Regions from separate parts of the Bacillus sp. JK62 genome, predicted to be linked through region 1. Evidence: predicted binding sites of a transcription regulator. Region 1 holds the regulator's gene; the other holds the start of a gene.
The links. Region 1 encodes Rex, which represses fermentation and respiration genes when NADH is low (regulators of the CRP and FNR family bind a similar motif). Its sites were predicted from a motif close to TTGTGAAATATTTCACAA; they were not measured.
Positions count from the first base shown of each region.

Region 2: ACWJJ4_RS11315 (DUF1641 domain-containing protein) is a predicted target of Rex. The motif match lies at 5,691-5,708, and genes of this name have one in related genera.

Region 1 covers NZ_JBSJQA010000009.1:1,335-17,808, forward strand. Annotated here, with positions in the region: rRNA gene ACWJJ4_RS18305 (23S ribosomal RNA) at 1-1,677, shown strand, start outside; rRNA gene rrf (5S ribosomal RNA) at 1,728-1,843, shown strand; tRNA gene ACWJJ4_RS18315 (tRNA-Met) at 1,863-1,939, shown strand; tRNA gene ACWJJ4_RS18320 (tRNA-Asp) at 1,950-2,026, shown strand; gene thiL (thiamine-phosphate kinase) at 2,209-3,186, shown strand; gene tsaE (tRNA (adenosine(37)-N6)-threonylcarbamoyltransferase complex ATPase subunit type 1 TsaE) at 3,202-3,678, shown strand; gene tsaB (tRNA (adenosine(37)-N6)-threonylcarbamoyltransferase complex dimerization subunit type 1 TsaB) at 3,659-4,348, shown strand; gene rimI (ribosomal protein S18-alanine N-acetyltransferase) at 4,359-4,814, shown strand; gene tsaD (tRNA (adenosine(37)-N6)-threonylcarbamoyltransferase complex transferase subunit TsaD) at 4,807-5,847, shown strand; gene ACWJJ4_RS18350 (ABC-F family ATP-binding cassette domain-containing protein) at 6,073-8,001, opposite strand; gene moaC (cyclic pyranopterin monophosphate synthase MoaC) at 8,141-8,653, shown strand; gene ACWJJ4_RS18360 (redox-sensing transcriptional repressor Rex) at 8,650-9,297, shown strand; gene ACWJJ4_RS18365 (twin-arginine translocase TatA/TatE family subunit) at 9,316-9,486, shown strand; gene tatC (twin-arginine translocase subunit TatC) at 9,493-10,251, shown strand; gene ACWJJ4_RS18375 (YdiK family protein) at 10,293-10,484, opposite strand; gene ACWJJ4_RS18380 (CPBP family intramembrane glutamic endopeptidase) at 10,481-11,215, opposite strand; gene groES (co-chaperone GroES) at 11,452-11,736, shown strand; gene groL (chaperonin GroEL) at 11,778-13,412, shown strand; gene ACWJJ4_RS18395 (glycoside hydrolase domain-containing protein) at 13,738-16,023, shown strand; gene ACWJJ4_RS18400 (hypothetical protein) at 16,081-16,474, shown strand, end outside.
Region 2 covers NZ_JBSJQA010000004.1:23,134-39,607, reverse strand. Annotated here, with positions in the region: gene ACWJJ4_RS11335 (LacI family DNA-binding transcriptional regulator) at 1-891, opposite strand, end outside; gene ACWJJ4_RS11330 (MFS transporter) at 962-2,353, opposite strand; gene uxaC (glucuronate isomerase) at 2,378-3,775, opposite strand; gene ACWJJ4_RS11320 (NAD(P)/FAD-dependent oxidoreductase) at 3,964-5,142, opposite strand; gene ACWJJ4_RS11315 (DUF1641 domain-containing protein) at 5,182-5,598, opposite strand; gene ACWJJ4_RS11310 (cupin domain-containing protein) at 5,986-6,483, opposite strand; gene ACWJJ4_RS11305 (DMT family transporter) at 6,613-7,596, shown strand; gene ACWJJ4_RS11300 (ABC transporter ATP-binding protein) at 7,622-8,359, shown strand; gene ACWJJ4_RS11295 (ABC transporter permease) at 8,361-9,122, shown strand; gene ACWJJ4_RS11290 (uroporphyrinogen-III synthase) at 9,147-9,965, opposite strand; gene ACWJJ4_RS11285 (hypothetical protein) at 10,141-10,326, shown strand; gene ACWJJ4_RS11280 (macrolide family glycosyltransferase) at 10,365-11,549, opposite strand; gene ACWJJ4_RS11275 (cytochrome P450) at 11,546-12,766, opposite strand; gene ACWJJ4_RS11270 (DUF1641 domain-containing protein) at 12,974-13,516, opposite strand; gene fdhF (formate dehydrogenase subunit alpha) at 13,509-16,466, opposite strand.

The sequences.
Region 1 (16,474 bases):
AAGCAAGACCGGAAGGACTTGTGGAGCGCTTAGAAGTGAGAATGCCGGTATGAGTAGCGAAAGAGGGGTGAGAATCCCCTCCACCGAATGCCTAAGGTTTCCTGAGGAAGGCTCGTCCGCTCAGGGTTAGTCGGGACCTAAGCCGAGGCCGAAAGGCGTAGGCGATGGATAACAGGTTGATATTCCTGTACCACCTCCTCACCATTTGAGCAATGGGGGGACGCAGGAGGATAGGGTAAGCGCGGTATTGGATATCCGCGTCCAAGCAGTTAGGCTGGGAAATAGGCAAATCCGTTTCCCGTGAAGGCTGAGCTGTGATGGCGAGCGAATTATAGTAGCGAAGTTCCTGATTCCACACTGCCAAGAAAAGCCTCTAGCGAGGTGAGAGGTGCCCGTACCGCAAACCGACACAGGTAGGCGAGGAGAGAATCCTAAGGTGATCGAGAGAACTCTCGTTAAGGAACTCGGCAAAATGACCCCGTAACTTCGGGAGAAGGGGTGCTCTGTTAGGGTGCAAGCCCGAGAGAGCCGCAGTGAATAGGCCCAGGCGACTGTTTAGCAAAAACACAGGTCTCTGCGAAGCCGTAAGGCGAAGTATAGGGGCTGACGCCTGCCCGGTGCTGGAAGGTTAAGAGGAGCGCTTAGCGTAAGCGAAGGTGCGAATTGAAGCCCCAGTAAACGGCGGCCGTAACTATAACGGTCCTAAGGTAGCGAAATTCCTTGTCGGGTAAGTTCCGACCCGCACGAAAGGCGCAACGATCTGGGCACTGTCTCAACGAGAGACTCGGTGAAATTATAGTACCTGTGAAGATGCAGGTTACCCGCGACAGGACGGAAAGACCCCGTGGAGCTTTACTGCAGCCTGATATTGAATGTTGGTACAGCTTGTACAGGATAGGTAGGAGCCTTGGAAACCGGAGCGCCAGCTTCGGTGGAGGCATCGGTGGGATACTACCCTGGCTGTATTGACCTTCTAACCCGCCGCCCTTATCGGGCGGGGAGACAGTGTCAGGTGGGCAGTTTGACTGGGGCGGTCGCCTCCTAAAAGGTAACGGAGGCGCCCAAAGGTTCCCTCAGAATGGTTGGAAATCATTCGCAGAGTGTAAAGGCACAAGGGAGCTTGACTGCGAGACCTACAAGTCGAGCAGGGACGAAAGTCGGGCTTAGTGATCCGGTGGTTCCGCATGGAAGGGCCATCGCTCAACGGATAAAAGCTACCCCGGGGATAACAGGCTTATCTCCCCCAAGAGTCCACATCGACGGGGAGGTTTGGCACCTCGATGTCGGCTCATCGCATCCTGGGGCTGTAGTCGGTCCCAAGGGTTGGGCTGTTCGCCCATTAAAGCGGTACGCGAGCTGGGTTCAGAACGTCGTGAGACAGTTCGGTCCCTATCCGTCGCGGGCGCAGGAAATTTGAGAGGAGCTGTCCTTAGTACGAGAGGACCGGGATGGACGCACCGCTGGTGTACCAGTTGTTCTGCCAAGGGCATCGCTGGGTAGCTATGTGCGGACGGGATAAGTGCTGAAAGCATCTAAGCATGAAGCCCCCCTCAAGATGAGATTTCCCATTCCGCAAGGAAGTAAGATCCCTGAAAGATGATCAGGTTGATAGGTCTGAGGTGGAAGTGTGGCGACACATGGAGCTGACAGATACTAATCGATCGAGGACTTAACCAATTTGAATGTATGCTTACTGTTATCTAGTTTTGAGAGAACACTCTCAATGGTTTGGTGGCGATAGCGAAGAGGTCACACCCGTTCCCATGCCGAACACGGAAGTTAAGCTCTTCAGCGCCGATGGTAGTCGGGGGTTTCCCCCTGTGAGAGTAGGACGCCGCCAAGCTTTTCTAAAATTTTATCATCGCGGGGTGGAGCAGTTCGGTAGCTCGTCGGGCTCATAACCCGAAGGTCGCAGGTTCAAATCCTGCCCCCGCAACCAAAAATTAAATGGTCCGGTAGTTCAGTTGGTTAGAATGCCTGCCTGTCACGCAGGAGGTCGCGGGTTCGAGTCCCGTCCGGACCGCCATTTTTATTGTAAACGAAACGATCATGTTTTCGTTTTTTTTGTGTTTTCTTTTAAATGCTGGCAGCTTGGTATCTAACCAAGCTTTCTTTTATATCGTTAAAGTCTTGGATATTGAAACATAATCCGATACACTAGAAAGAGCTGTATTTCACAAGAGCGTCAGAAAGGGAGACGGGAGATATATGGATGAGTTTGAGTTGATTCACAGTATTACTCCGCATTCGCATTATCATCCTTCCGTCGATGTAGGGATCGGTGATGATGGTGCGGTTTATACAGCGTCACCCCATATGCAGCAAATTGTCTGCCTTGATACAATGGTGGAGAATGTCCATTTTAAATTAGAGTATTCCTCTCCTCATGATATCGGTTATAAAGCGCTTGCTGTTAACATTAGTGACGTGGCGGCGATGGGAGGCATTCCGAAGTTTTATTTGGTGTCTCTAGCGGTTCCTTCTTGCTGGCAGAAAGCTGACGTCCAGGCAATGTATGAAGGGATGGCGGAACTGGCGAAACTATATCAAATGGATTTGATCGGGGGAGATACCGTCTCCGCTTCCGGTCAAGCCGTAATTACCGTTACTGTCATCGGAGAAGTTGAGAAGGATTGCGCTTGTCTGCGAAGCTCGGCAAGACCCGGAGATGTTGTGTTTGTTACGGGGGATATCGGCTCGTCCGCAGCAGGACTGTCTCTTTTGTTGGGAGAAACACTTTCTTCTGCTTTTCACACGAGTGATTATTTTATCCGAAAACATAAACGGCCCGTTCCGAGAGTTCAAGTCGGCCGCTTCTGCTCTCAGCTTCAGCGCGCGGCTCTGAATGATATCAGTGACGGATTGGCCAGTGAGCTGCATGAAATAGCTGCGGCAAGTTCAGTTACGATAGAAATTGAAGAACAACTTCTGCCGGTGCATCCGGATTTGCCTGAGGCAAATTCTGAGTGGAAGAAATGGGTGTTATTCGGCGGTGAAGATTTTGAATTGGTTGGAACGGTTTCTCAGCAAGAGTGGACCTCTCTGCTTGATTACTGCTCTCAGTCAGGCATTCCGATAGCGAAGATAGGGGCGGTGTCTGAACGGAAGGAAGCATGTGTTCTTTTGACAGCCAATGATCAGAGACAAATCGTCCTTGAGAAAAAAGGATACAATCATTTTAAATAAGACGGGTGACTCACTTTGAAGACATTACAATGGAGAACGAAAAACCCCGAAGAAACGAAAGCCGTAGCCAAGCTTGCCGCTTCTTTGGCAAAGCCGGGAGACATTTTGACACTGGAAGGCGACTTAGGCGCGGGAAAAACGACTTTTACAAAGGGTTTTGCCGAAGGACTGGGAATCACGAGAGTGGTAAACAGCCCGACTTTTACAATTATAAAAGAATACCATGACGGTTCGATTCCTCTATATCATATGGATGTGTATCGTATGGAGGATGAAAGCGAAGACTTAGGGCTTGAAGAATATTTTGAGGGACAAGGCGTCTGTTTAATTGAATGGGCTCATTTAATTCAGGATCAGCTGCCTGCTGAACGGCTGCAGATCGTCATCAAGAGAGCCGGTGATGAGGCAAGGGACATTACCTTTACGGCTTGCGGAACACGGTATGAAACGCTTTGTGAGGAGATAAATAAACATGACAATACTGGCAATTGATACGTCAAATTACACGCTGGGTGCCGCGCTCGTTCGTGACAAAACGGTGATGGCGGAGTATATTACATATTTAAAAAAGAATCATTCCGTGCGGGCGATGCCTGCTGTCAATTCATTGCTGAAGGATTGCGGCCTGACACCGCAGGACCTTACGAAAATAGCGGTGGCGAAAGGACCGGGATCGTACACAGGTGTCAGAATCGGTGTGACGCTGGCAAAAACATTGGCATGGTCGCTGAAGCTTCCGGTTTCCGCTGTCTCGAGCCTGGAGGTGCTGGCGGCTAACGGACGGCACTTTCAAGGACTGATCTGCCCGTTATTTGATGCCCGGCGCGGACAGGTATATACGGGACTTTATGAATATCAGGACGGCCGATTACAATCCGTTCTTCCTGATCAGAATGTCCTTTTGACTGATTGGCTCGGCATGCTGAAAGAAAAAGCGTCTCCGGTTTTATTTTTAGGACACGATACAGCCATTCATGAAGAAACCATTCTGCATGAATTGACATCTCAAGCAGTGATAGGAACGGCTGCACAGCATAATCCGCGGCCGTCAGAGCTGGCGTTTTTAGGCTTGGAAAAAGAAGAAACGGATGTCCACAGCCTTGTTCCGGATTATTTGCGTCTGGCAGAGGCTGAAGCGAAATGGATGGAATCTCAAAAATAGGGTGATAGGGATGAAAACGAAAACGGCGATTCGAAGCATGCGGCCGGAAGATATTGATCAAATTTATGAAATTGAAACAGCATCCTTTACTTCTCCGTGGACGAAGGATTCATTTTATCATGAGCTTTTGGAAAATCCGTATGCCCACTACCTTGTCATTGAAAAGGATGGCTGTCTGGCGGGGTATTGCGGAATCTGGATTATTATAGATGACGCGCAGATTACGAACATAGCCATTAAGCCGGAATATCGGGGCCAATCGTTGGGAGAAGCGCTGTTTCGCTCTGCGATAGAATTGTGCAGAGAAAAAAAGGCAAGAAGGCTCTCTCTCGAAGTCAGGGTCTCAAATCATCCCGCCCAATCCTTATATAAGAAATTCGGTCTTCAGGCCGGAGGAATCAGAAAACAATACTATACAGATAACGGGGAAGACGCGTTATTAATGTGGGTGACATTACATGAGTGAAAAACAAGATATTTATGTATTAGGAATCGAAACAAGCTGTGATGAAACTGCGGCCTCAGTCGTGAAAAACGGAAAAGACATCATTTCAAACGTTGTCGCTTCTCAAATTGAAAGTCATAAACGTTTCGGCGGAGTCGTGCCTGAAATAGCGTCCAGACATCATGTGGAGCAGATTACCCTTGTGATTGAGGAAGCTCTTTCAAAGGCGGAGATGGGCTTTGATGATCTTGATGCGATTGCCGTAACGGAAGGACCCGGACTTGTCGGAGCCCTGTTAATCGGGGTCAATGCGGCAAAGGCGTTAAGCTTTGCCCATCAAATACCGTTAGTCGGCGTCCATCACATTGCGGGCCATATCTATGCAAACAGGCTGATAGGAGAGCTTCAGTTCCCGGCGCTTGCTTTGGTTGTGTCAGGCGGACATACGGAATTGGTTTATATGAAAGAGCACGGTTCATTCGAGGTTATCGGTGAAACGCTGGATGATGCCGCAGGCGAAGCTTACGACAAAGTGGCAAGAACGATGGGGCTTCCTTATCCGGGAGGGCCGCAGATTGATAAGCTGGCTGCTGCGGGAACGGATTCCATTCCGCTTCCGCGTGCGTGGCTGGAAGAAGGGTCTTACAATTTCAGCTTCAGCGGCCTGAAATCAGCCGTGATTAACACGCTTCATAACGCCTCGCAAAAAAATGAGGTGATTCCTCCGGAGGATCTTGCCGCAAGCTTTCAGCAGAGTGTCATTGATGTACTGACGGCAAAAACCTCTAAGGCCGCGAAAGAATACGGGGTTAAACAAGTGCTGCTTGCAGGAGGCGTAGCCGCTAACAAAGGGCTGAGAGCCGCACTGCAGCGGGAATTCAGCCATTCGGGAGATCCCGAGCTTATCATCCCGCCGATTTCTTTATGCACGGACAATGCAGCGATGATTGCGGCTGCCGGAACCGTTGCTTTTGAAAAGGGGATCCGGGGCTCGTACGATATGAACGGACAGCCCGGTTTGGAATTAACATCCTTTGATCGTCTCACGTTGTAAAACGTGAGGCTTTTTTTTTTACTTATTAACAGATAATTCTAATATATCCACAGGATTGTGAATATATTCAGAAATCCAGTCTGGATAAGGGACTGTAAGTTGTTAGTAAAGTGGATAAAGTCAGAAAATTTTGTGGATAGTGTGTATAAAGCGCTTGCTTAAATGGCTGACAAGGAGGATAGCTGTGGATAAAAAAGCACCCCTTAAAGAGGTGCTTGACTTTTTCTATTCTTCTGAGGAGAGTTCCTCCCATTCTGCTAATAAGTTTTCGAGCTCTTGATTCAGGGCTTCATTCTCCGCGTGAATGGTCTGTACTTTTTCATGATCCTGATACACGTCAGGATCGCACAGCAGCTCCTCATTGGCACTGATTTTCTCTTCGGCGGATGAGACGGCCGCTTCGATTTCTTCAATGCGTCTCAGGCGCTGCCGTTCTTTCTTCTTCCATTCTTTTTCTTCCTCGTAAGTTCTTTTCGTATCCTGTTTGACCTTGCCGGCAGGCTGAGCCTGCTCCTTTTCCTGCCGCTTCATTTCTTCCAGTTCCAGCTGCTGTGCTTTTTTCTCGGTGTAATAGTCATAGTCTCCCAAATATTCTTCTGCATGATCAGGTGACAGCTCCAGCACTCTTGTGGCGATCCTGTTAATAAAGTAGCGGTCATGCGATACAAATAACAGTGTTCCCGGGTAGTCGATCAGGGCGTTTTCCAGCACCTCTTTACTGTCCAGGTCAAGGTGGTTTGTCGGCTCATCAAGGATGAGAAAATTTGCTTTTTGAAGCATCAGCTTGGCAAGCGCGACTCTTGCTTTCTCACCGCCGCTTAACGAACGGACCGGTTTCAGGACATCGTCTCCGCTGAACAGAAAGTTGCCGAGGCATGTTCTGATCTCTTTTTCCGGCATGTCCGGATATTCATCCCACAGCTCGTCCAGCACGCGTTTGGACGAGGTCAGTTCAGCCTGCTCCTGATCGTAATAGCCGATTGTGACATTGGAACCGTACGTGATCGACCCGGATTCCGGACTGATTGTATTCATAATCGTTTTCAGCAAGGTTGATTTGCCGATTCCGTTCGGTCCGACGAGGGCGGCGCTTTCGCCTCTTGTAATGCCGAAGGTCAGGTTTTTCAAGAGCGGCGGCTGGCCGTCATAGCTGATGGAAACATCCTGTACGCGCAGGACGTCGTTTCCGCTCTGTTTTGTAATGTCAAAACGGAAGGCGGCGGATTTCTCATCCCCGAGCGGCTTTGCCATGACGTCCATCCGTTCAAGCTGTTTTCGTCTGCTTTGGGCTCTTTTCGTTGTAGAAGCTCTGGCCAGATTGCGGTCGACAAAATCTTGAAGCTTGGCGATTTCGTCCTGCTGTTTTTCATACAGCTTCAGGTCTTTCTCATACTGCTCAGCTTTTTGTTCTAAATAGGCGCTGTAGTTGCCGAGGTATTTTTTGCTTTCTGTCCGTGAGACCTCGTACACTTGGCTGACGACTTTATCAAGAAAGTATCTGTCGTGGGAAACGATCAGGATTGCGCCTGAATATCCCTGTAAATAATGCTCAAGCCATGTAAGCGTATCGATGTCGAGATGGTTCGTCGGTTCATCCAGAATAAGCAGATCAGGCTGGGTCAGCAGCAGTTTTCCGAGCGCAAGCCTTGTTTTCTGACCGCCGCTCAGGCTTTGCACTTTCACGGAATCGTCAAATTTTCCGAAGCCGAGGCCGTGAAGGATAGATCGGACGTCCGCTTCATATTGATAGCCGCCTTTATCCTTGAAATCCTGCTGAAGCCTGTCATAGGTTTTCATCAGCGTCTCAAGCTCCGCCGGGGCGGCCGTGGCCATCTTTTCTTCAATAGAGCGCATCTCTTTTTCCATTGCTTTCAGGAAATCAAAAACGCTCAGCAGTTCTTCTTTTATGGTAAGCTGGGATTCCAAGCCTGTGTGCTGGGCAAGATATCCCATCGTTAATTCTTTCGGTTTGATTAATTCACCCTTTTCATATGAAAGGTGACCTGCGATAATTTTAAGGAGAGTTGATTTGCCGGCTCCGTTTCTGCCTACTATGGCGATGCGATCCCGAGATCTGACTTCAAGCTTTATATTGTTTAAAATAGGATCAGCGCCAAAAGATTTGGATAGCTGATTAATTTGTAAGATCATCATATTATTTCACCTCTGTTATAATAAGTTAAGTGTAGCTTATCAACCTGCTGTCAGCAAACAATACATCAGAATTGGAACATTATAGGATAAGACATCAGGGAGAAAATAGTGTATGATCAGAAGTAAGGAGAGTTTAAATATGAATGGATTTTCTCATTTTAATGAAGAAGGCCGTGCCCGCATGGTGGATATAAGCGATAAATCTTCAACAGTCCGTACTGCCGCTGCGATATCCAGCGTACACATGAAACATGACGTGTACAGCAGAATCAAAAACCGCGAGATCGGAAAAGGAGACGTGCTGGCTGTCGCACAGGTGGCAGGAATTATGGCCGCAAAGCAGACGTCAGCGATTATCCCGATGTGCCACCCGCTTTCTTTAAGCAGCGTCGACATTTCATTCGGCTGGGAGGAAAAGGATTCCGAAGCCGTTCTTCATATACAGGCAAGCGTAAAAACGAAAGGGAGTACAGGTGTGGAAATGGAAGCGCTAACTTCCGCTTCAGTCTGCGCTTTGACCGTGTATGACATGTGCAAGGCGCTGGATAAAGGAATGGTCATCGGCCCGACCTGCCTCATGGAAAAAACAGGAGGCAAAAACGGTGATTTTAAAAGAGATGCATCTGAGTATAAAGTGGAGGACCAATCATGAACAAGGATCAATCAAAAATTCCACAGGCGACGGCAAAACGGCTGCCGCTTTATTATCGCTTTTTAAAGAATTTACACGCGTCAGGAAAGCAGCGCGTTTCATCGGCTGAACTGAGCGATGCGGTAAAAGTCGATTCGGCCACGATCCGCCGGGATTTTTCCTATTTCGGGGCGCTCGGCAAAAAAGGATACGGCTATAATGTGGATTACCTGCTGTCATTTTTCAGAAAAACACTGGATCAGGATGAAACGACGAACGTCATTTTGATCGGTGTCGGGAATTTGGGGACGGCGTTTCTTCACTATAATTTCACAAAAAATAATAACACAAAAATATCTATGGCTTTTGATGTGAATCAGAGTAAAATAGGAACTGAGGTAGGCGGTGTGCCTGTCTTTGATCTTAATGATTTAGAGCTTCACATAAAGGATGAACCCGTGGCGATTCTTACCGTTCCGGCGGTTGCCGCCCAGTCAATCACCGACCGGCTCGTGTCGCTCGGAATCAAGGGAATCCTTAACTTTACGCCGGCCCGTTTGAATGTGCCGGATCACATTCGAATTCATCATATAGATTTAGCAGTAGAGCTTCAATCATTGGTTTATTTCTTAAAGCATTATTCTGTTTTGGAAGAAATTGAATAGCGAAAGGAGGAGCTGCACATGATCGGTCCTGGAAGCCTGGCGGTTATCGGTGTGGTGGCGGTGATTATTTTCGGTCCGAAGAAGCTTCCCGAATTAGGAAAAGCGGCGGGGGACACGCTTCGTGAATTTAAGAACGCTACTAAGGGATTAGCCGGTGAAGAAGAGGAAAAAAAGAAAGAAGAACAGTAAGATAGGATGACGCGTATGAGAGTGAATCAAATGACGCTTGTGGAGCATATTGCCGAACTTCGGAAACGATTGCTGATTGTGGCGTTATCCTTTACGGTTTTCTTTATTGCCGGCTTTTTTCTGGCAAAACCTATCATTGTGTATCTTCAAAAAGCCGATGAAGTAAAAGAGCTCACCCTTAATGCTTTTAACCTGACGGATCCGCTGTTTATCTTTTTGCAGTTCGCGTTTATCATCGGCATCATTTTGACTTCGCCGATTATTCTCTATCAGATTTGGGCGTTTGTCAGTCCGGGTCTGTATGAGAAGGAGCGCAAAGTAACACTCAGCTATATTCCGATTTCGATCGTGCTGTTTGTCGGCGGTGTGTCGTTTTCTTATTATATTTTATTTCCGCTGGTCGTTGATTTTATGAAGCGGGTCTCGAATGACCTGGATGTCAACCAGGTGATCGGGATCACCGAATACTTTCATTTTCTGCTGCAGCTGACGATTCCGTTCGGGCTGCTGTTTCAGATGCCGGTGCTGATCATGTTTTTAACGAGACTCGGTGTTATCACGCCGATGTTTTTATCGAAGATCAGGAAGTACGCATATTTTGTGCTGCTCGTGATCGCCGCGATGATTGCGCCGCCTGAGCTGCTGTCTCACTTGATGATTACCATTCCGCTTTGCATTTTATACGAGATCAGTATCCTGATTTCAAAAGCGGCGTATCGGAAAAGGCAGACCGGCAGTGAATCTGACCAGGACGTATCAGCATAAAAAAAGCCATTTCTCAATGATGAGAAATGGCTTTTCTTTTATTATTTTTGATTTTTCTTCACTTTAAATGAGAAGGCGAACATTTTAAACGAGATGCTGATATTATAAGCGGCGAAAACCATCAGCAGTATGGAATAAAAAGACCACATGCTTCCCGGAGAGCTTGCGGCCAAATACGTAAAGATACAGCCGACTGCGAAATAAATCAAGCCCCAAGTCATTGGGTTCCTCATACAAACAATCCTCCAATAATTAATTGCATTTGCTCACTATGCTGTTCAATATATTTTTGGGCGGGGCCGAGCTGCATGACCACGACAATGGTATTCATCATGACATGGGCGAATATCGGCACAATAATCCGTTTCGTCTGCACATACAAGAACGCAAAGGTAAAGCCCATGGCCGTATACAGCAGCAGGTGCGTGAGGTCTTGATGCACAATGCCGAAAATGACGGAACTGATCAGTCCGGCGATAAAGAAATTCGTTTTTTCATATAATACACCGAAGATGATCTTCCGGAAAATGATTTCTTCAAGAATCGGCCCGACGATAGAAGAAACGATAATCATGAGCGGCATGGCTTTAATAATGTTAAGAATGGCTTTCGTGTTTTCGGAACCGCTGCCCACATGAAAGACATACTGCTCAATCATCCCGGCGATTCCCTGAGAAAATAAAGCGAGCCATATTCCCGCGACCGCCCAGAGAACGGACATGCCGGCGGATGCTTTCTTCCCGTTTCTTAATGTCTGTTTCGGCGCGGTTCTCAAAATCAAGAGAACGATAATCAGGCAGATAAAAAAGCTTACGACGGAATAAATCCCCTGAGCCATGGTGAGATTCGCATTCGTAGGGTGCCCGCCCGCATAGCCGAATTTGTACATTAAAGGAATGCCGATCAATGCGGAAAGCTGCATGATAACATATGTCAAAATGATATACCAATACTGTTTTCTCAAATGATATGTACTCCTTTATCCTATAAAATCAACTTATTTGTTCTTATTGTAACACAAGTGAACTTGACGTGAAAAAAGGAGAAAATCAGTGCGAGAGAGAATCATGTAAGCGTGAAAATTTTTTATTCTTATGACTTGAAATTGGAAGTGAGATTCTTTATTATAATAACTGTGTTAGCACTCTTTAGAGCTGAGTGCTAAAATTACATATTCATACTATTGAGGAGGTTATTACATTGTTAAAGCCATTAGGTGATCGCGTTGTCATTGAACTCGTAGAATCTGAAGAAAAAACTGCCAGCGGAATCGTATTACCGGATTCTGCAAAAGAAAAGCCGCAAGAAGGCAAAATCGTGGCAGCCGGTTCAGGTCGCGTGTTGGAAAGCGGAGAGCGCGTTGCTTTAGAAGTAAAAGAGGGCGACCGCATTATCTTCTCAAAATACGCCGGTACTGAAGTGAAATACGAAGGTACTGAATACTTAATCTTACGTGAAAGCGACATTTTAGCTGTAATCGGCTAAGCAAATAAATATTTTTAAAAATTCGAGGAGGTTTCGTTAACATGGCAAAAGATATTAAGTTTAGTGAAGAAGCACGCCGCGCTATGCTTCGCGGTGTCGATGCGCTTGCTGACGCTGTAAAAGTAACTTTAGGGCCAAAAGGACGTAACGTGGTTCTGGAGAAAAAATTCGGTTCTCCGTTAATTACAAATGACGGTGTGACAATCGCAAAAGAAATTGAACTTGAAGACGCGTTTGAAAACATGGGTGCGAAGCTTGTAGCTGAAGTAGCCAGCAAAACAAACGACGTTGCCGGTGACGGTACGACGACTGCGACTGTACTTGCGCAGGCTATGATCCGCGAAGGCCTGAAAAACGTAACTGCGGGAGCTAACCCTGTCGGCGTACGTAAAGGTATGGAACAAGCCGTAACTGTTGCAATCGAAAACTTAAAAGAAATTTCTAAGCCGATCGAAGGCAAAGAGTCTATCGCTCAGGTTGCTGCGATCTCTGCTGCTGATGAGGAAGTCGGAAGCCTTATCGCTGAAGCAATGGAGCGCGTAGGAAACGACGGCGTCATCACAATCGAAGAGTCTAAAGGCTTCACAACTGAGCTTGAAGTTGTGGAAGGTATGCAATTCGACCGCGGATATGCGTCTCCTTACATGGTGACTGACTCTGATAAGATGGAAGCGGTTCTTGACAATCCTTACATCTTAATCACAGACAAAAAAATCACAAACATTCAAGAAATCCTTCCTGTGCTTGAGCAAGTTGTACAGCAAGGCAAACCATTGCTTCTGATCGCTGAAGATGTTGAAGGTGAAGCTCTTGCTACACTCGTTGTCAACAAACTTCGCGGCACATTCAACGCTGTTGCCGTTAAAGCTCCTGGCTTCGGTGACCGCCGTAAAGCAATGCTTGAAGACATCTCTGTTCTTACAGGCGGAGAAGTAATCACAGAAGACTTAGGCCTTGACCTGAAATCTACTGAAATCGGACAATTGGGACGCGCTTCTAAAGTTGTAGTAACGAAAGAAAACACAACAATCGTAGAAGGCGCCGGCGACACTGAAAAAATCGCAGCTCGCGTCAACCAAATCCGCGCTCAAGTGGAAGAAACAACTTCTGAATTCGACAGAGAAAAATTACAAGAGCGTCTTGCGAAACTTGCCGGCGGCGTAGCTGTCATCAAAGTCGGCGCTGCGACTGAAACTGAGCTGAAAGAGCGTAAACTTCGCATCGAAGACGCCCTCAACTCAACTCGCGCAGCTGTTGAAGAAGGTATCGTATCCGGCGGTGGTACAGCGCTTGTCAATGTATACAACAAAGTCGCTGCAGTGGAAGCTGAAGGCGATGCGCAAACAGGTATCAACATCGTGCTTCGCGCGCTTGAAGAGCCGATCCGTCAAATCGCACACAATGCAGGACTTGAAGGATCTGTCATCGTTGAGCGCCTGAAAAATGAAAAAATCGGCGTAGGCTTCAACGCTGCAACCGGCGAATGGGTAAACATGATCGAAAAAGGTATCGTTGACCCGACAAAAGTTACACGTTCAGCCCTGCAAAACGCAGCTTCTGTAGCAGCAATGCTCTTAACAACTGAAGCCGTTGTCGCTGACAAACCGGAAGAAAACGCCGGCGGCGCAGGAATGCCTGACATGGGCGGCATGGGCGGTATGGGCGGCATGATGTAAAAAAATTATGATCCCTGTTTGGACATAAGGGGTTGCCAGATGTAATGCCATATCGAGGTCTCTCACAAGTTCAATGAATTTGTGAGGGACTTTTTTTATTTCTATCATTCATCTTAAATTACAAATAAATGATTCTAATTTATTCAAGTTAGCATCAAGGCATATGATTTTGTTATAAATCTTTTAAAAGGATTTATGTTCATTGGCGCTTTGCTGATTTTTATTCTTTACATCTTTTGAAGTAAGAGCAGATATTCTTATTTTGTCATACGTTTGCCACTTTTAAATGAAGTACCTTACTAACAAAAAATAAGGAGTGGAAACAATGGATGAAATGGTACAAAAAGTTCAACAATGGGTAAATCTTGTTTACTTGAACAAGCCAGGTTATGTGAAAATTGATGAAAATGGAAAAACAGGGTGGCCTGTGATTGAAGCTTTGATTACAGGATTACAAATTGAAGAAGGAATTACGTCAACTACTGGAACATTTGGACCAGCTACTATGGCAAAATGTCCTACATTATCAACTAAATCTAATTCTTCGAATGAAAAAACAAGAAATGAAATTATGATTCTTCAAGGTGCATTGTATTGCAAGGGATATAATCCAACTGGTTTTACAGGAACCTATGGTGATGGTACAAAGGCTGCTATAAAAAAATTTCAAACTGATGCAGGGTTGTCTAACCAAGATGGAATTGCAACTCCTATAATCTTTAAAGCGTTATTAAATATGGACGCTTTTGTAAATGTAGGAGATGCCAAAATTCGTAATATTCAACAAGAGTTGAATCGGAAATATTATAAGGTCACTGGCCTTAATCCATGTGACGGTAGATACTCCCGACAAACTAATGAGGCTTTAATTTATGCACTCCAGGTCGAAGAAGGAATAGCAGAACCAACTGGAACATTTGGACCTGCTACAAAATCAAAATGCCCGACAATCTCAATGGGTAGCACAAAAGCTAATTTAGTAAAGCTCTTACAATATGCTTTGTACTGTAATAATCGTGATCCAGGAAGATTTGATGGTATCTTCGATGAAAATATGAGAACAGCACTTATTAATTTTCAAAAGTTTTCAGCATTACCTGCCGATGGAGTAGCTGGAATGCAGACCTGGGCATCTCTTTTAGTAAGCAAAGGTGACGAAGATAGGAAAGGAACAGCTTGTGATTGTGCCACACCAATTAATGCTGCCAGAGCAGCAACTTTGAAAGCCAACGGGTATACAACGGTTGGGAGATACCTTACTGGATCGTATCAGATGACGTTGCCTGAATTAGAGACTATATTTGCTGCAGGGCTTAGCGTATTTCCAATTTACGAGAGAAACTCAATTCAAGCTTCTTATTTTACAGAAACTCAAGGGGTATTCGATGCCAGAGCAGCTGTTGGTGCGGCTAAGGGATTTGGTTTTAAAGAAAATACTATTATTTATTTTACTGTAGATTACGACGCTATTGACGGTGAGGTTACCAGTCGCATACTCCCTTATTTTAAAGCAATTAAAAGGACATTTGCCCAACTCAATAGTGGTTATCAAATTGGTATTTATGGCGCGAGAAATGTTTGTAGTCGCGTGGCCGCAGCCGGTTATTCGGTCAGCAGTTTTGTATGTGATATGTCTTCAGGATTTAGCGGTAACCGTGGCTATTCACTTCCCACCGATTGGGCATTTGACCAAATAAAGACAAGGAGTATAGGGGACGGACCTGGGAAAATAGAGATTGATAATAATATCTCATCAGGCAAGAATAAAGGCGTTAATTCTATAGTTTATAATAAAGAAAATAGTAATAATTTTGTTTCCGCAACAAATAATAAGTTCTTCGAACAATTAAAAGTTTTATATAATACAGCAGTAGATTATGTTACTGAAAAGGAAGGAAATAAACCTAATCCGGTTGGCAATATTACTCAACAGGCAAATGAATTAGTTGCCCAGTATCTAAGAAAAGATGAATATGATGGTTTATTGTGGATTTTAACAGCGGATTTTATTGACACAGATTTTGTTAAAATAGCTGATAACGTATTGAAGGGACAAGAAAAGAGAATCCTGATAGATCCATTTTCTAAACTGACACTAGATGTCGCACATATGATGGCCACTTTTAATGCAATAATTCATAGTTCTGTAGGAATGATACAAGATCTTGCAGGATGGGCAGGTGATTTAATTACAGTAGGGGGAGACACTGTTCGTTATAATGCTAATTATAAAACAACTTATGATGCTGCAATAGATTTAATAGGAGGTCAAATTGGTACATTTGGAATTCAAGATTTATTAGGAGATGTAGACGCTGTTAACCTTGCTATGAATACAAGAACAGGGATTACCTCACAACCAGTTTACAAGGTATTTGAAGAATACTATACTACCGGCTATAGTAGAAGATACTCTCAATTTTTCAAAAACAGATTTAATAATTCATTTGAAGCAGTTACTAAGGATGCAGAGTACTATTTAAACACCAACAATCCTGTATGTTTGGAATTTAAACATCATTTTAATGTTAAGAATTATACCCAAGAGGATGGTCAAGTAATTGCACAAGCATTTGCAGATTGCCTTAAACAAAAAATAAAATTTGAATAATTAATTCTTCCCAAAAGTAAATCGCTGTTTTGATTTACTTTTGGGAAAAGCGTTATAATGCATATTGAGGGGGCGCATATCATTGTGATACAGTTAAAGATTATATATAAGGCAGTATTAGTAATTTTAATAAGTGCCTTTTTTTTATTGTTTAATGGATGGTATTTTCATAAATGTATTATTGATCCGCATTACTACCAATTAACAGATTTTTCGGAAGAAGATATTCAAATTTTTGAGCATTTTTATAATATTGATCTACCTTCAAATACGAAGTTTATTAAAGCTGAGCAATTTGAAACAGGGATAGGTAATTACTCTGCGATTTTGTACGTATCATTACCTGCCAAAAAGGTAAAGCCTTTAGTTTCTGACTATTCTTATATGCCTATCTTTTATAACAATAGGTATACAGTATTTTATGGTGTTAATATTACAAGTAGCAATAAGG
Region 2 (16,474 bases), on a different contig from region 1:
GAGTATGCTGATTTTTTCAACCGGGCGTTTTACTGTCGAAAGCCTCGGCGTCATGTATTGGGAAATGCCGATGTCATCAAACCCGATAACGGATATATCTTCCGGAACGTTCAGGCCTTTGGCGAAAATGGTATTCATCGCCCCGATCGCCATATCATCGTTTGAACAAAAAACAGCCGTAGGCGGTGATTGAAGCGCCAAAAGTTTTTCCATCGCCTGACTGCCGCTTTCCATATCATAGCGGCCTTTTACACTGTATTCATGCTTAATCGGGATAGAATGATCAATTAAAGATGTCAAATAGCCTTCTTTCCGCTGAGAAGCTGACCTGAATCCTTCCTTTCCCTCAATGATCGCGATATCTCTGTGTCCGTTTGCGATCAGGCAGTCGACCGCCTGTCTGGAGCCTTCTTTATCGTTTGACAGGATATTCGTGATGCTCCGGTCATCAATGTCCCGGTTCAGCACGACGAGCGGGATGTTTTTCTCGCGGATATGATAAATAAATGAATTATCACTGTCGCTTTGGCTCATTAAAATGATTCCGTCATATCTCATGGGCGTAATGGTTTCAAAGCTTTTCAGATCGTCAATCGCGCGGACGAACAAATTGTATTCCTCACTGATTGTGCGGTTTACACCTTTGATGGTATCGGAAAAAAAGCTGTGTGAGGTTCCGTTTGTGATGCTTGTAAAAAACAGTCCGATCGTATGGGACTTTTGCATGGCAAGGCTTTTTGCATTTACATTCGGTGTGTAATTCAGCTGTGAAGCGAGCTCTAATATTTTCTGTTTTGTATGCTCTTTAATGTAGGGGCTGCCGTTAAGTGCCCGGGATACGGTTGTGTGGGATACGTTGGCGAGTTTTGCGATATCTTTTATGGTTACCATCGTTTTTCCTTTCTTTCTGTATGCTGTCATTTATTTCTATTGTATCATTAACGGACAGTCCATAAAATCACTAAAGTTGAGGTTTTGCATGATGTAAGTCCTGAACGAGCTCAGCATGCTGCCGGTCCGTCAGTTTATACATTAAACCGATAATCAGCATGGCGCACGCTAAAGCGAAAGCCGGGTACAGCAGCAGAAGCCCTTTAATCCCGATTAACGTGCCTTTTGTCTGAGACGCATTCGGGATATAGCCGATAACGCTCAGCCCGATGCCTGAAAGAAAACCTGATAAAGATTGGGCGAGTTTTCTGGAGAAGTTGAAAAGCGAATATGTCGTCGCCTCCTTCCGTTCACCCGTCTTCCACTCTCCGTAATCAATAATGTCCGACACAAGCGCCCACGTAATGCCGTTTGGTATACTGATCCCGATAAAAGCAATGCTCGCTAACGCCGTAAAGATATATACATTTGACGGGAGACAGAAATTCAGCGCATCAGCCGCGGCGCTGACGGCAAAACCGATCATCACCGTTTGCTTTTTTCCGAAGCGTTTGACGAGTTTCGGCATAAACAACACACCTAAAAATGAAGAGCCGATGATGATAAAACTCATGTAGGACATCAGCTCCGCATTGTTGAGATTGTATTGGGCGAAGTAAACAAGCATAGCGGATTTAATGTTGTATGCCGATATTGAGAAAATCGTCATGAAAACGACAGTCAGAAGCGGTTTGTTGCCGATAAAGCATTTGAAAACCGACATGACGGACAGCTTTTCTTTCGGCGCTTCACGGACGATAATTCTTTCTTTGCAGTTTCGGTAGCAGATCATAAATCCCGCGATTCCGATTACGGCCATCATTCCCATGACTGCCGGGTAGCCGATGTGAACGTTATCAAAATGAACGAGAATCGGGATGACGATGACACTTGTAATGAGTAGCGCGCCGAGAGAGCCGATCTGGCGGAATGCGGAAAGCGCCGTTCTGTCCTCCGCATCCTGTGTAATGGCTGCGCCGAGGGAGCCGTACGGAATATTGACAAAAGAATAAGCGACCCCCCACAGCATGTAAGAAGCATAGGCGTACACAAGTTTCCAGGTGACGCTCACGTCCGGTGACACAAAAATCAATACGGTCATGACCGCAAGAATAATACTTCCGAATAATAAGTACGGCCTGAATTTCCCCCGGGGTCCGATCTTTTTTCTGTAGTCAATGGCCGAGCCGACAATCGGATCAGTCAAAGCCGCAAACAGCTTGCTGACCAAAAAAATACTGCCGGCGAACGCTGCCGGAATGCCTGCGACATCTGTGAAAAACTTCAGCAAATAGATCTGCCCGAGATCAAACATAAATCCGTTCCCAAAATCTCCGAAACCATAGGATACTTTTTCTTTCAGACTCAGCTTATGCTCCTTCACTTTTGCGGCAGGTGCTGTCACGACAGGCACATTACTCATAGGCCACCTCTTTCATTCCATTTTTTAAAAGCGGAAATATTCCTCAGCATTCCGGTAACAAATTCCCTCGACAATCCTCCCTAAAAGCTCCATATCACAGGGCGCTTCGCCTTGTTCCGCCCAGCCGCCGATCAGCGTGCAGACAAGCCGCCTGAAGTATTCATGGCGGGGATAGGACAGGAAACTTCTTGAATCCGTCAGCATCCCGATAAAACGGCTGAACAGACCTGCGTTTGATAACGCTTTCATTTGTTGGAGCATTCCATCTTTCGTGTCATTAAACCACCAGGCTGTGCCGAATTGAATTTTCCCCGGTGTTTTCCCATCCTGAAAGCTGTTGATCATGCTGGCGATAATATAGTTGTCATTCGGATTCAGAGAATACAAAATCGTTTTAGGCAATTGCCGCTTTTTTTCGGCGGAATCTAACAGCCGGGCAAGCGGTTTTGCGATACATTCATCATTAATCGAGTCATATCCCGTATCAGGACCGAGGCTGCTGAACTTATTTGTATTGGTATTTCTTAACGCGTTAATATGGAACTGCATCGCCCAGTCCAGTTCGGCGTAAAGACCGCAAAGATATTGCAGCGTCCGTGTTTTGAATTTCTTTTCATCTTCAAAAGACACATGCTCTCCGCTTAATCCGGCGGCAAAAATCCGGGCCGCTTCCTCTTCGGTCGTCTCGGCATAAACCATTTGATCTAATGCGTGATCCGACACTCTTCCCCCGGCACTGTGAAAGAAGCGGACGCGGGATTCCAACGCATCCAAATACGATTGGTAGGTGGTGACAGCCATTCCGGAAGCGCTCTCCAGCGACCGGACCCAATCGGCAAAACCCGGGCTGCTGATGTCCAGTCCTTTGTCAGGCCGAAATCCGGGCAGCACTTGAACCGGAAAATCACTTTCTTTTAACAGTTCATGGTATGTCAGCGCATCGGCAGGATCATCGGTTGTGCAAATGACTTTGACATTTGATTTCAGTATGAGATCCCTTGCGCCAAACCCGTCTCCCTGCAGGAGCTCATTCGTTTTTTTCCAAATTGCCGCGGCCGTTTTTTCATTCAATACGTCATAAATGCCGAACCAGCGCTGCAGCTCTAAATGCGTCCAGCTGTACAGCGGATTGCCTATCGCCATCGGCACCGTTTTTGCCCAGGCGAAAAACTTCTCTTCATCTGAAGCGTTTCCGGTAATGCAGCGCTCTTCAATGCCGTTGGCCCTCATGATCCGCCACTTGTAGTGGTCACCGTAAAGCCATGCCTCCGTAATGGTTGCGAAGGTTTTATTTTCATAGATTTCCTTTGGGCTTAAGTGACAGTGATAATCAATGATCGGCATGTTTTCAGCGTATTCCCGGTACAGCTTTACGGCCGTTTTACTATCCAGTAAAAAGTCATCACCCATAAAAGCTTTCACACTCTCATCCTCCCTCTTAAAAAATGTTAACGTTAACAAAATGGTTCTTTTTTATTTTAGCTTCCTCTTTCTCACATATCAATCATTTTTATTTTATTTTTCAGAAAATTGTATTCATTAACATTTTTATGCAAAAAAAAGACATTGCCGAGAAAAGTCCGGCAATGTCTTCTGTATGATCTTAAGGATTAGTAAGCGAGGCTGAATAATCCTTTGATATGTGTTAAATAACGTACGTTACTTGCTTCTTTCATTAAAGATGCCGGAAGGCCTTTCAGCGGAGTAGAGTTCGCTCCGATGATGGCAACCGCGTCTTTACGTCCAAGGCTTGCAAGCGTACCAGAGTTTACAGGCTTGAATGTTTCAAGCGTTTTTCCTTCTAAGTAAGCGAACAGGTTGTAACCGACAAGTTCACCCATCTGCCAAGCGATTTGCGCTGTCGGCGGGTACGGACGGCCGTCCGGCGCAAAGTATACAGCGCTGTCTCCGACAACGAATACATCTTCGTGAGAAGTAGATTGTAAGAAATCGTTAACCGTCGCACGGCCGCGGTTCACTTCAAGGCCGGATTCGCCGACTAACGGGTTGCCTTGTACGCCGCCTGTCCATACAAATGTGTTGGCAACGACTTTTGAACCGTCTTTCAGATCAATAACGTTTCCTTCAACATTTGTAACAGGAAGACCTGTTAAGAACTCAACGCCGCGTTTTTCAAGGCTTTTTGTCGCGCGTTCGATAAGGTCATCAGGAAGAACAGGAAGAATTTTCGGACCTGCTTCTACTAATTTCAGTTTGATTTCTTTCGGATCTACGCCGTATTTTTTCGTAAGGTTCGGCATGATGTCAGCAAGCTCACCGACAAGCTCGACGCCTGTTAAGCCGCCGCCGCCGATAAGGATTGTTGCATCAGCTTCGTTTTTCGTTTTAGAGTATTCACGCACACGGTCTTCCACGTGTTTGTATACTTTGTTGGCATCAGCAGCAGATTTCAGCACCATGCTGTTTTCTTCAAGTCCAGGAATGCCGAAATAAGCCGTAACAGAACCAAGTCCGACAACAAGCGCGTCATAAGTCAGCTTAGAACCGTCAGAAAGGGCAACTTCTTTCTTATCAACTGAGAAAGAATTGACTTCTGCGATTTTAATGTCGACGTCTTTTCCTTTCAGAAGTTTTTCAAGCGGCATAGCAACAGCCTGTTCAGACACGTTGCCGGCTGCAAGGCGGTGCAGTTCCGTAATGATTTGGTGAGTCGGGTATTTGTTCACAACGGTTACGCGTGCTTCATCTTTACTGTAATGTTTGCGAACGGTTAAAGCAGAAAGAACTCCGCCGTAACCAGCGCCTAAAATGACAATATGTTTTGACATCGTATATCCTCCGTCCTTTATATCAATTTGAATCTGAGATTATTTTTGTTTTTCGTTCATGATTTCAAGATAGCTGTTAGCAAAACGGAACAGCTTTTGAGCTTGAGGATCTTTCAGCATGCGCAGCAGGCCGAAAAGTCCGATCGTTTCATTGCTTGCATCCGCGCGGTCTTTTGCTTCGATCGCAGTAGCCGCCACTTCTTTCGCTGTTTCTTTCACCGGCTCAAGAATTTCTGTAAGCGCACCCACTGTATCGCTCTTCAATACTTCGTCTGTCGCTACAGACTGTGCAAAATCATAAGACTTCGTTAAAATATTTACTAACTCAGTCAGTTTTGGAAGCTGATCCACTAAAACAGTCAGTGATTCTTGAACTTCAGGTTTTAGCAGCTGATCAATAAGATCGCGTTGGCCTTGGCTGACAGATGCATTTGTTTGATCGATTGTTTCTGGCATATCCGATTCTCCTTTACTATAAGCAGTATGCTGATTTTTTTTGGAAAGGGTAGCCTTTCCCCCTTCATGCAGAAAAGCATGAAAAAGCAAGATTGTGAATTCATGCACAATCATTTACAAAAATAAATGTTTACTACCCAGTTTTTCACTTTGCCATATCCAGTATTATTTTTATATCAACAAAAACAATTGAATAAGTCAAAATTTCTTTTTCCTCTCTGAAAATAGCAAACATAAAAAACCCCAATTTGATTTACTCTTATATAATAACACTTTTTGAACAAAATTTGAACGTGAATTGTTTCGTTTATGAAATTATTTATATGGCGGGGGTGTAATAACGTTTCTTTTAGGCTATTTTTTTACAGACCGTCCGCTTTTCCCCTGTCATTTTTCCCACAATTTTAAAAGCGGGCCCGTTTTTCCCGTAAAGGGGTCACATTCCGGGAGCGGGACGCGGCTGATTTCTTCTGAAGTTCTATCATTTTTCTCCGTTTTTGTATCGTACTGCCGGCCGCCCGGATAAGCCCCGATCACGGTAAAATCAGAACTGCCCGACAGTTTTTTATGTCCGGTGCCGGCCGGAATGACCGCTGCGTCTCCCGTTTGAAGAACGGCGTCCGCCCCTTGTTCCCCGCCGAACCTCAAAACCGCGGTTCCTTTTACCGCGACAAGAACTTCGTGCGTGGTGCTGTGAAAATGATGATACGGAAATACTCCGCCCGTCCAGCTGTTCGACCAATCGTGCCGGCTGAGGACGGACTCTGCTTTCTGTACCGTTTCTTCATTAAATACCGCTTTATAAATAACAAGCGGAAGATTCGGGTTATTCGGAATGCGGCCGTCATCTTCGAAATAAAGCACTTGAATATCCTCTTTCTGCATTGTGTTCACCTCCGTATATGTCTGTTTCCCATTCATCATTTATTAAAACGCTATTTTCTCATATTCCATTGCGAAGCCTGCCGGTGAATAGTATAGTATAAAAAAATATGTGTCAAAATGAGGGATTTAATGAAAGCCATCGTGATCGGAATATTGGCATCTCTGTTTTTTGCAGTCACATTTATTTTAAACAGGGCGATGGAGCTTTCCGGCGGAAGCTGGATGTGGAGCTCTTCCCTGCGTTTTCTTTTTATGATTCCGTTTTTATTTTTGATCGTTTATGCGAAAGGAAAATGGGCGCCGCTCTGGCATGAAATCCGGAAAAAACCGTTTTTTTGGCTGAAGTGGAGTTTTACCGGGTTCGTGCTTTTTTATGCCCCGATTACGTTTGCGGCGGCATATGGGCCTGGCTGGCTGATCGCCGGCACGTGGCAGATTACAATTGTCGCGGGTGTGCTTCTGTCGCCGTTTTTCTACGAAACAAAAAATTCACCGGCGGGCCCGGTTTCCGTCAGACAAAAGATCCCGCTGATTTCGCTGGTTACTTCCGTCATCATCCTGATCGGAGCCGGGCTGATTCAGCTTCAGCATGCGGGTTCTCTGTCCGGCCGCACGATACTATTCAGCGTGGCGCCGGTCGTCATCGCGGCGTTTGCCTATCCGCTCGGCAACCGCAAAATGCTGGAACAATACGGCGGAAAACTCGATACGTTTCAGCGGGTGCTCGGCATGACGCTCGCAAGCCTTCCGTTTTGGCTTTTGATCGCCGCTTTCGGCTGGCATAGAGACGGGCTTCCCTCAATGGGACAGACATTCCAATCCTTTATCGTCGCACTCAGCTCGGGCGTTATCGCAACAGTATTATTTTTCCGCGCCACCGATATGGTGAGGAATGAGCCGCAGAAGCTCGCTGCTGTTGAAGCGACACAGTCCGGAGAGGTTCTTTTTGCACTGATCGGCGAAATCGTCTTTTTATCCGCAGCGTTTCCGTCACTTCTTTCATTTGCCGGACTGTTCATTATTATTGGGGGAATGGTCATGCATACATTCGCTTCCCGGCAGATAGACCAGAAAACGGCGGAGCAAACGTCAGCCAATCTCACTGGTTCCTGATTTTTTACGAAAGGTGTCATCCCAAATGAAAGAAGAAATTCCGGCAATATCTTTTCTGTCAGCCGGCAAACGCCTTGAACAAAACAATACGTCCTTTGATGTCCTGAGCCGTGTAACCGGACATATTCAAAAAGGTTCTATCACGGCCTTGATAGGGCCTTCCGGCGCGGGAAAAAGCACATTGCTGTCACTTTGCAATCTGATGAATACACCTGATGAAGGGGAAGTGCTTGTATTCGGAAAAGAAATAAGGCGCTGGGATATCAGGGAGCTCAGAAAAACCGCGGGCCTTGCATTTCAATCAGCTCCCGTCACGGAGGGCACGGTGCGGGACAACCTTCTGCTCGCAGAAAAACTCCACGGGGCGCAGCACTATACCCCTGAAGAGCTCGCAGATTTTACAGACCTTCCGCGCGGGCTTCTGGATCGGAATGCAAAAGAATTATCCGGAGGTCAGCGGCAGAAGCTCTCATTAGCGCGAACTCTCGCCGGACTGCCTTCCATCCTGCTGCTGGATGAAATCACCTCGGCGCTCGACCCCTCATCCGTTCTCACCATTGAGAAACTGATTACGAAACTCCATCGGCAAAAACAGCTGACAATCCTGTGGATCACCCATAACCTTGAACAAGCGGAACGATTATCCGATACGGTATGGTTTATGGCTGAGGGACGGCTTTTAGAGACCGCGGAAACGAAAACGTTCTTTAAGGAACCGAAACACGAAAAGGCCCGGGCGCTTTTACAAGGGAGCGGGTGCTGATATGAATGATCTTTCACTGTTACTAACAAGTATATTTGTCATTATCGCTTTATTCCTGTCTAAATCTTTTAAAGCCGGCGTCGAAAAGGATATGATCGTCGCAACCGTCAGGGCCGTCATTCAGCTTCTCATCATCGGCTATGTGCTGTCGCTGATTTTTCGCGGTGATCACCCGATATTTATCATATTAATGGTGCTTCTCATGCTCACGGCCGCTTCGCACAATGTCGCCAAACGGAAAAAAATGCGGATCGGCTCATTTTGGCGCGTTTTTCTGACACTGGCAATCGCGGAAACCGTGACGCAGGGACTTTTACTGACCCTTCACATCATTCCGTTCACTTCAAGATATGTCATTCCGATAAGCGGCATGGTCATCGGAAACTCCATGGTGCTCTCAAGCCTGTTTTTAAGCCGGCTCAGTTCGGAAGCAGACCTGCGGAAAGAAGAAATCCAGCTGATTCTCTCTCTCGGAGGAACGCCTAAGCAGGCCGTCCGGCAGATATTGACGTCCAGTATGAAGCTCAGTATGATCCCGACGCTTGAAAGCCAGAAAACATTGGGTCTCGTTCAGCTTCCCGGCATGATGACGGGGCAGATTTTAGCGGGGGCTGATCCGATACAGGCGGTGCGCTTTCAGCTGCTGATCGTTTTTACAACGATGGCCTCCGCTCTTCTTACATGTATCATACTCAGCGCCTTGACATATCCTTCCCTTTTCACGGAACACTGGCAATTAAAAAAATTCAGCAGGGAAGCGTAAGCTTTTTCCCTGCTGAATGGTGGTTCATGACAAGGTCAGAGATTCATAGTAACGGGATAATTCAATAATCATCGCTCCCATCCGCTCAATGTCCGGAGCAAGGACCCTCTTTACCCCTTCATCCCGGATCGCTTCAGCCGTCACTTTACCGACTGCGGCGGCAAGCACGTGTTTTTCGAATGCCTGCTGCAATTCTTTTGCGGATCCTTTTTCTTTTGCATAATCAAAGAGAGAGCGCACTTGAATGGCTGTCGTAAAACATACGGCATCGACCTCTCCGTTTAACAGCTCTCCCAGCAGTTTATCGACCGTCTCCCTTTCAGGCGGAATATGCTGATACGGCAGAACAGGGAATACCTTCGCTCCGTTTTTCTCAAGGAACTCCGTTAAAACCGGCGCTTTCTCGCCATGAAGCTGTATCATGACTTTTTTATCTTTAAAGTCAAATCGTTCCAAGGAGCGGATCAGCCCTCTTGTTGTACCGTCTTCATCTGAGGCATGCGGCGTGATGCCGAGCTTTTTTAAGGCCGCATATGTTTTATAGCCTCTGCAGCCGATTTTCGCTTCATGAACGGCCGCTAAAAATTCTTCTTTCAGACCGATTTTTTCCGATACCGACAATAACGTTTCCGTACCGATGCCTGTGGTGAATATCACCCAGTCAGCTTTTTGCTCGGCAAATGTTCTTACGTCGGGTTCCATTTGATCCTCCGCCAGGTATACGGTTCCTTGGAGGGAACGGATGACTGCCGTTCCGCCCTGCTTTTCTATTAATTTTGTGATCTCTTCTGTTTTCCGCGAACCGCCGATGGCAATCCGTTTCCCGTTCAATCCTTTTCCCATCGCTGTTTTCTTCTTCCCTTCAGATGCCGGGCGCCCTATGGCAGGCCGTCATTTATTTCTATTATTGTTACGCAATCAGCCGGGAAAATCAAGCTATGCTCCCGTTGAATCCCCCGTGCAGTTGCTGTATCATTAACCGGGCAGAACGATTTGATTCGCGGAGGGACTTTCAATCATGGAAACAAAAAAAGAGTTCGAGACAAAAGGATACGATACTTCGGTCATTTATGAGTTCAATGAATATCCTGATGTTCACAGCGGCCGATGTGACAATTGCGATTACACGCTGTTTAAAAGTTCAGTGAAGGGTGGAAAATTTTTGAGGGAATGCCGGAGATGCGGCATGAAGAAAAATATATAACAAAACAGGCAGCCGTCCGGTGCTGCCTGTTTTCCTAATCAATTTTCGACGGACGCCTTTTCCAAAAATTCTTCAATGGCGCAAACAGCCTGTTTGGGGCCGCCGGTTTCTTTTATTTTCTGCTGCATGCTTTTCACGCGGCTGAGGATGTTTTTATCGCTGTATACGTTCTGAACGTCTTTTTGCAGACGGGCCACAGTGACTTCTTTCGGCGGCAGATGCACGCCAAGCCCCAATTCATCCACACGCTTTGCGGTAACCTCTTGTTCGTGCATTTGCGGAACGACAACGAGCGGAACACCCGCATTCATCGCCTCCATTGTACTGTTCATCCCGCCGTGAGATACGAACAGCTTTGCTTTCTCCAGCACATCAAGCTGCGGAACGTGCTGGCGGATGATAAAGTGATCGGGCACATCCGAAAAACTTTCCGGATCAATTGTTGTGCCGACTGACATAATAACCCGCCAGTCCGAGTCCCGAAACGCGTCAATACACATCCGGTAAAATTCAGGCCAGGCGTTAAACGCCGTTCCCAGTGAGATGAGCATAAGCGGACGGTCATCGGCTGCATCAATTTCCAGACTTCCCGTATTTGTGCGTTCTCCAAGAGACGGACCCGCAAAACAGAATCGTTCATCAAAGGTTTCCTGTTTCGGCTGAAAGGCCCTTGGCATAAAGACGATATTCAATTTTTCAGGCATGAAAAATTCTTCCATTGTCATCCGTTTCACTTGTTCATTTTCAATTTTCTCCTGATATTCTTCTATCGCCTGTTTGGCCGCTTCCATCGTTTCTTCGTCTCTTCCTAATTGAAAATACTCATTCATTGCATAGCTTGGGCAGAACTTTACGGCCGGGATGCCGCCATTATCCGCAAACAATTTTCCGGCAAGCGCTAAAAAATCAAACAGGACGATGTCAGGAAGGTCGTCTTTGTACAGCTCTTCCAGCTGCGGAAGCACTTCAACCGCTTCTTCCAGAAACATTACAAACGCGTCACTTTTATTTACCCGTTCTTTTATCGTCTTCGGGTCCGCCTTTATGCTTGTGCGGTATAAAACGGGAATAGCACCCGTTTTGGCAACGGAAGCTTCAAATTCCTCAGTCGTAGCGAATGTCACTTTATACCCGCGATTGACAAGTTCCTCGGCCACAGGCAGCGTGGGATTGACATGACCGTGAGCGGCCACATTAATAATGGCGATGTGTGTTTTTCTCATCTTTTTTCTTCTCCTTCATTTTCGTTTATCTCCGCTTCTAAAGACTCCAGCCCGTACATGACACTGTTTCGGATCGGCTCAATCCGGACGGGCTCAAGGTGTGAAAAGGTTTTTACAATTCCTTTCAGCGCGGCTTCCGCTTCAAGTCTGGCAAGCGGAGCGCCTAAGCAGAAGTGTACGCCGAATCCGAAGGAAAGGTGCGGATTCGATTGGCGATGAATATCAAATACGCCCGCCTTCTCAAATTTGTTTTCATCACGGTTGGCAGATGCAACGTAGCAGAGAACGATCTCCCCGCTTTTCAAGCGGCGTCCGCGCAGCTCAGTGTCGTGCCGGACCGTCCTTCTGACAAACGGAGCGGGAGCGCGAAAACGCAGCGTTTCTTCCACCGTTTGCGCGATGAGAGAAGGGTCCTGTCTCAGCTCTTCATAAAGGCCGGGCGTCTCTAATATGCTGTAAACCGCATTTGAAATGAGATTAGTCGTTGTTTCATTTCCCGCCACTAAAAGCAGATTGCAAAACGGGATCAGATCTTCTGGCGTGAGCTTCTCTCCCTCTTCTTCCTCTTTTATCAAAATAGAAATAATATCTTGGCCGGGCTGTTTTCGTTTGCTTTCTATTATTCCCGCAAAAAACGCCGCCAGCTCCGCCTCACATTGGTCACGTTCCTGCTGATTTTTCTCCGCCGCTTCAGGACTCGCATCTTTCGGCATGCTGACGAGAATATCCGACCATTTTTTAAACTGATCCATACGTTCGGACGGAACGCCTAATAATTCTGAAATCACCATGACCGGCAAAGGGTAAGAGAGATCTTTAACGATATCAATCCGCCCTTTGTTCTTTGCCTGTTTCAGGAGATGATCGGTAATGTCTTTAATTCTCGGCTCCCATTCCTTCAAGACGCGGGGAGTGAAAGCGCGATTGACGGCAGATCTGATTTGGGTATGTTTCGGCGGGTCCATATTCAGCATGGACTTTGCAATCGAGCTTTTCACATCAGTCATGCGGCTTGAGAACGTCTCTTTATCACTGATGACTTTTTTGACATCATCGTATAAAAACACACTCCAAACCTTCGTTTCTTCATCAAAGTATATAGGGCTTTCCCGTCTCATTTTTTCATACCAAGGAAAAGGGTTGTACACGTCCAGGCCGTTTTTTCCTTTCATCAGGGTTCTTTGGATGGCTTGTCTCGTGCTCCTCAGCTTACTCATGTTACATCACTCCTGATTGTTTCATATTTGAATAGTTGACGTACCTTGAATTTTATCCTAGCACATATTTTCAATTTTTTTCTATTCATAACCTTAACTATTAACATAACACAACAAAAGTCATGAATCCGGAGGTGAAATTTCTCCCAAGAAAACAGCAGAAGTGCACAAAAAACCCGAGCCTTCGGCCAGGCTCGGGAGAAATGCTCACTCATTCGTCTGCGGTTTCTGGTGCTGCTTTTGGTCTTCAGGAGGCTGCGTATTTCTTTCCATATCGTCCGTATCAGCGCCCATGCCTTTCAGAAAAGAAAACAGCAGAGTGACGGCCTTGTTGATTTCCGGGTCTTTTAAAGCGCGGACGATATCAAAATACCCCGTCTTCCTGCCGCTGTCTTTTTCTTCGACGGCCTTTGTGACGCCCGCATTGATTTTAACGATAAACGGCTCAAGCTGTTTTACATCGAGCATGCCGAGAACGCCGCTTAACAGCAGGAGATTTTTCAGCATATTGGCCGTTTCCGGCGTATTCGCCTTCTTCACCAGGATATCCATCACTTTGTCTCCTTGGCCGAAGAGCCCGCGCAGAAGCGCCAAAACGCCGCGCTCGTTCATGTGCTGAAGAATGTGCAGAGATTCCAAAATCGCGTCTTTATTTCGTAAAAGAGCCGTCTCGATCTCTTCTAAGTCCTTTTTTCGTTTGTCTTCTTCTGTGACGGTCTGTTTTCGGATGCCGCTGATTGCTTTAGCCATTTTGCTGTTTCCCCCTTTTTACGGCGTCTCCCGGAAATACATAATCTTGACGCGCCCATTTCCGATCAACCCGGACACCGATCTGCGGCTGCGGGTTTCCGTAACGGAAATTGATTTTCGGAAGCGGATTAACGCCTTCTTTTTTCAAAATCTCCATCTTCGCTGATGTTTCTTTATAAGCCGGTGTATCGGTATCCTTATCCGCATAGCTGCTTGTCAAAAGGTTAATGGCGGCGTCTTTTGAATCGTTCATCGGGAGATAGACTTGTTTGCCTTTTACCCTGTCTGTGATGACGCATTTGACTTTCACATTTCCGTACGGTGATGTCAGACGGACAAGCGTTCCGTCTTCCAGCCCTCTTTCTTCGGCGAGTTCGGGCGAGACCTCAAGGAACACACTCGGTGTTTTTTCGGATATTCCTTTTGATCGGTAAGTCAGATTCCCTTCGTGAAAATGCTCGAGCAGCCGCCCGTTATTCACATGGATATCATATTCTTCACCAAATTCTTTCGGCTCGGTCCACTGAACGGGATATAGAATCGCTTTGCCGTCTGAAAACGGGAACTTGTCCGTAAATAAAAGCGGTGAATCGGTTCCGTCCGCTGCAACCGGCCATTGCAGTGAATTATAGCCTTCGAGACGTTCGTAAGTGACGCCTGCGTAGAGCGGCGAAAGCATTGCCGCTTCTTCCATAATGTCTGCCGGATGTTCATAGCGCCAATCAGCGCCCAGCCGGTTGGCGATGTCCGTAATGATCTGCCAATCAGGCTTTGAATCGCCCAGCGGTTCAAACACTTCGTAAAGGCGCTGCACCCTCCGTTCCGTATTCGTAAACGTCCCTTCTTTTTCAAGGCTCGGGCTTGCCGGGAGCACCACATCGGCGAACTCGGCCGTCCGCGAGAGAAAAATATCCTGCACAACGAAGAAATCAAGCTTTTCAAAGGCGGCATGAACATGGTTGATATTGGAGTCGACAAGCCCCATTTCTTCCCCTTTTACATACATACACTTCAGTTTTCCCGAGTGGATGCCCTCGATCATTTCATGATTTGTCATTCCGATTTCTTTCGGCAGGTCTGTTCCCCAGCCCTGTTCATACTTTTTGCGGGCTTTTTCATCCGTTACTTTTTCATAGCCGGGAAAGCTGTCAGGCATACTGCCGAAATCACTGGCTCCCTGCACGTTATTATGGCCCCGAAGCGGATATGAGCCTGCGCCGGGCTTGCCGTAATTTCCGGTCACAAGAAGCATGTTGGAAATGGCCGTGCTCGTATCACTTCCTCCGATATGCTGGGTGACCCCCATCGCCCACAGTGCGCATACGCTGCCGGCTTCATGAATCATCCGGGCCACTTTAATTAAGGTATTCTTGTCCACACCGGTATGTTTCTCCGCATATTCCATCGTATAAGGTTCAAGGCTTTTCACGAATTCATCTAATCCGTTCACTCTCTCCTTCAGAAATGCAGTATCCGCCAAATCGTGATCAAGCAGATATTTCGATACGGCATTCAGCCAGACAATATCTGATCCGGCACGCGGCTGGAAAAACACGTCGGAGCGCTCGGCCATTTCATGTTTTCGCAAGTCAGCGACGACGAGCTTCTGTCCGTGCAGCTTATGAGAACGTTTAATGCGTGTGGACAAGACGGGGTGAGACTCAGATGTATTTGAACCGATAATCAGCACGAGCTCAGCTTTTTCTATATCTGTAATTGATCCTGAATCGCCGCCGTATCCGACCGTTCTGAACAATCCGGCCGTGGCGGGAGACTGGCAGTAGCGTGAGCAGTTGTCAACATTATTTGTTCCGATAACGGCTCTTGCAAGCTTCTGCATCACGTATGATTCTTCATTCGTGCATTTGGAAGATGTGATAAAAGCAAGCGCGTCCGGACCGAAATGTTCTTTTATATCGGTAAATTTATCAGCGATCAGCAGCAGCGCTTCATCCCATTCCGCCTCCCGAAACGAGTCTCCTTCCCGGATAAGCGGTTTGGTAAGGCGCTTTTCACTATTGACGAAATCCCAGCCGAATTTCCCTTTCACACACGTCGAAATTCCATTTGCGGGCGCCTCAGCCTGAGGCTCGACCTTTAAAATGTCTCTTCCTTTCGTCCATATATCAAAACTGCAGCCGACACCGCAGTATGTGCATACGGTTTTCGTTTTCTTGATTCTTTCATCCCGCATGGCCGATTCCATATCCGATATGGCTAAAATTGATCCGTATCCGGTTTCGACGCCTTTTGTGATGTCAATCATCGGCCGAAGCGTCTCTTGGTTAATGCCTGTTAAATACCCAGCTTCGCCTTCCATGCCTTTTTCCATCATGGCGTTGCACGGACATACCGTCGAACAATGTCCGCAGGAAACACATGATGATTCATTGATCGGCACATCCTGATCCCAAATGACCCGCGGGCGTTTCCGCTCCCAATCAATGCTTAACGTTTCGGTTACCTGTACGTCCTGACAGGCTTCGACGCAGCGTCCGCACAAAATGCACTGATCGGGATCATATCGGTAAAACGGATTTGATTCATCTTTAGGATACGGTTTTTGATCGAACGGAATGCTTTGATGATTGATTTTCATTTCCTTTACGGTATTATGTATTTCGCAGCTCCCATTGTTGTAATCACAGACCGTACAGTACAATTCATGGTTGTGCAAAATGTTGTCCATGCCGATAACCTGCGCTTTTTTTACATCGGACGAAAGCGTATCAATGACATCTCCGTCCTTTATTTGCGCGGAACACGAACGCACCAGTTCCCCGTTAACATTGACGATACAGGTATCGCACGTTTCAATCGGCCCGAGACTCGGGTGATAACACACGTGCGGCACGTCAATTGAACTATTGTTCAAAAGCTGCAAAACGGTTTGGCCGTCCGGCGCTTCCATTTCAACCCCATTGATTGTAACTTTCTTTGTATCAGCCATTTTCTTTC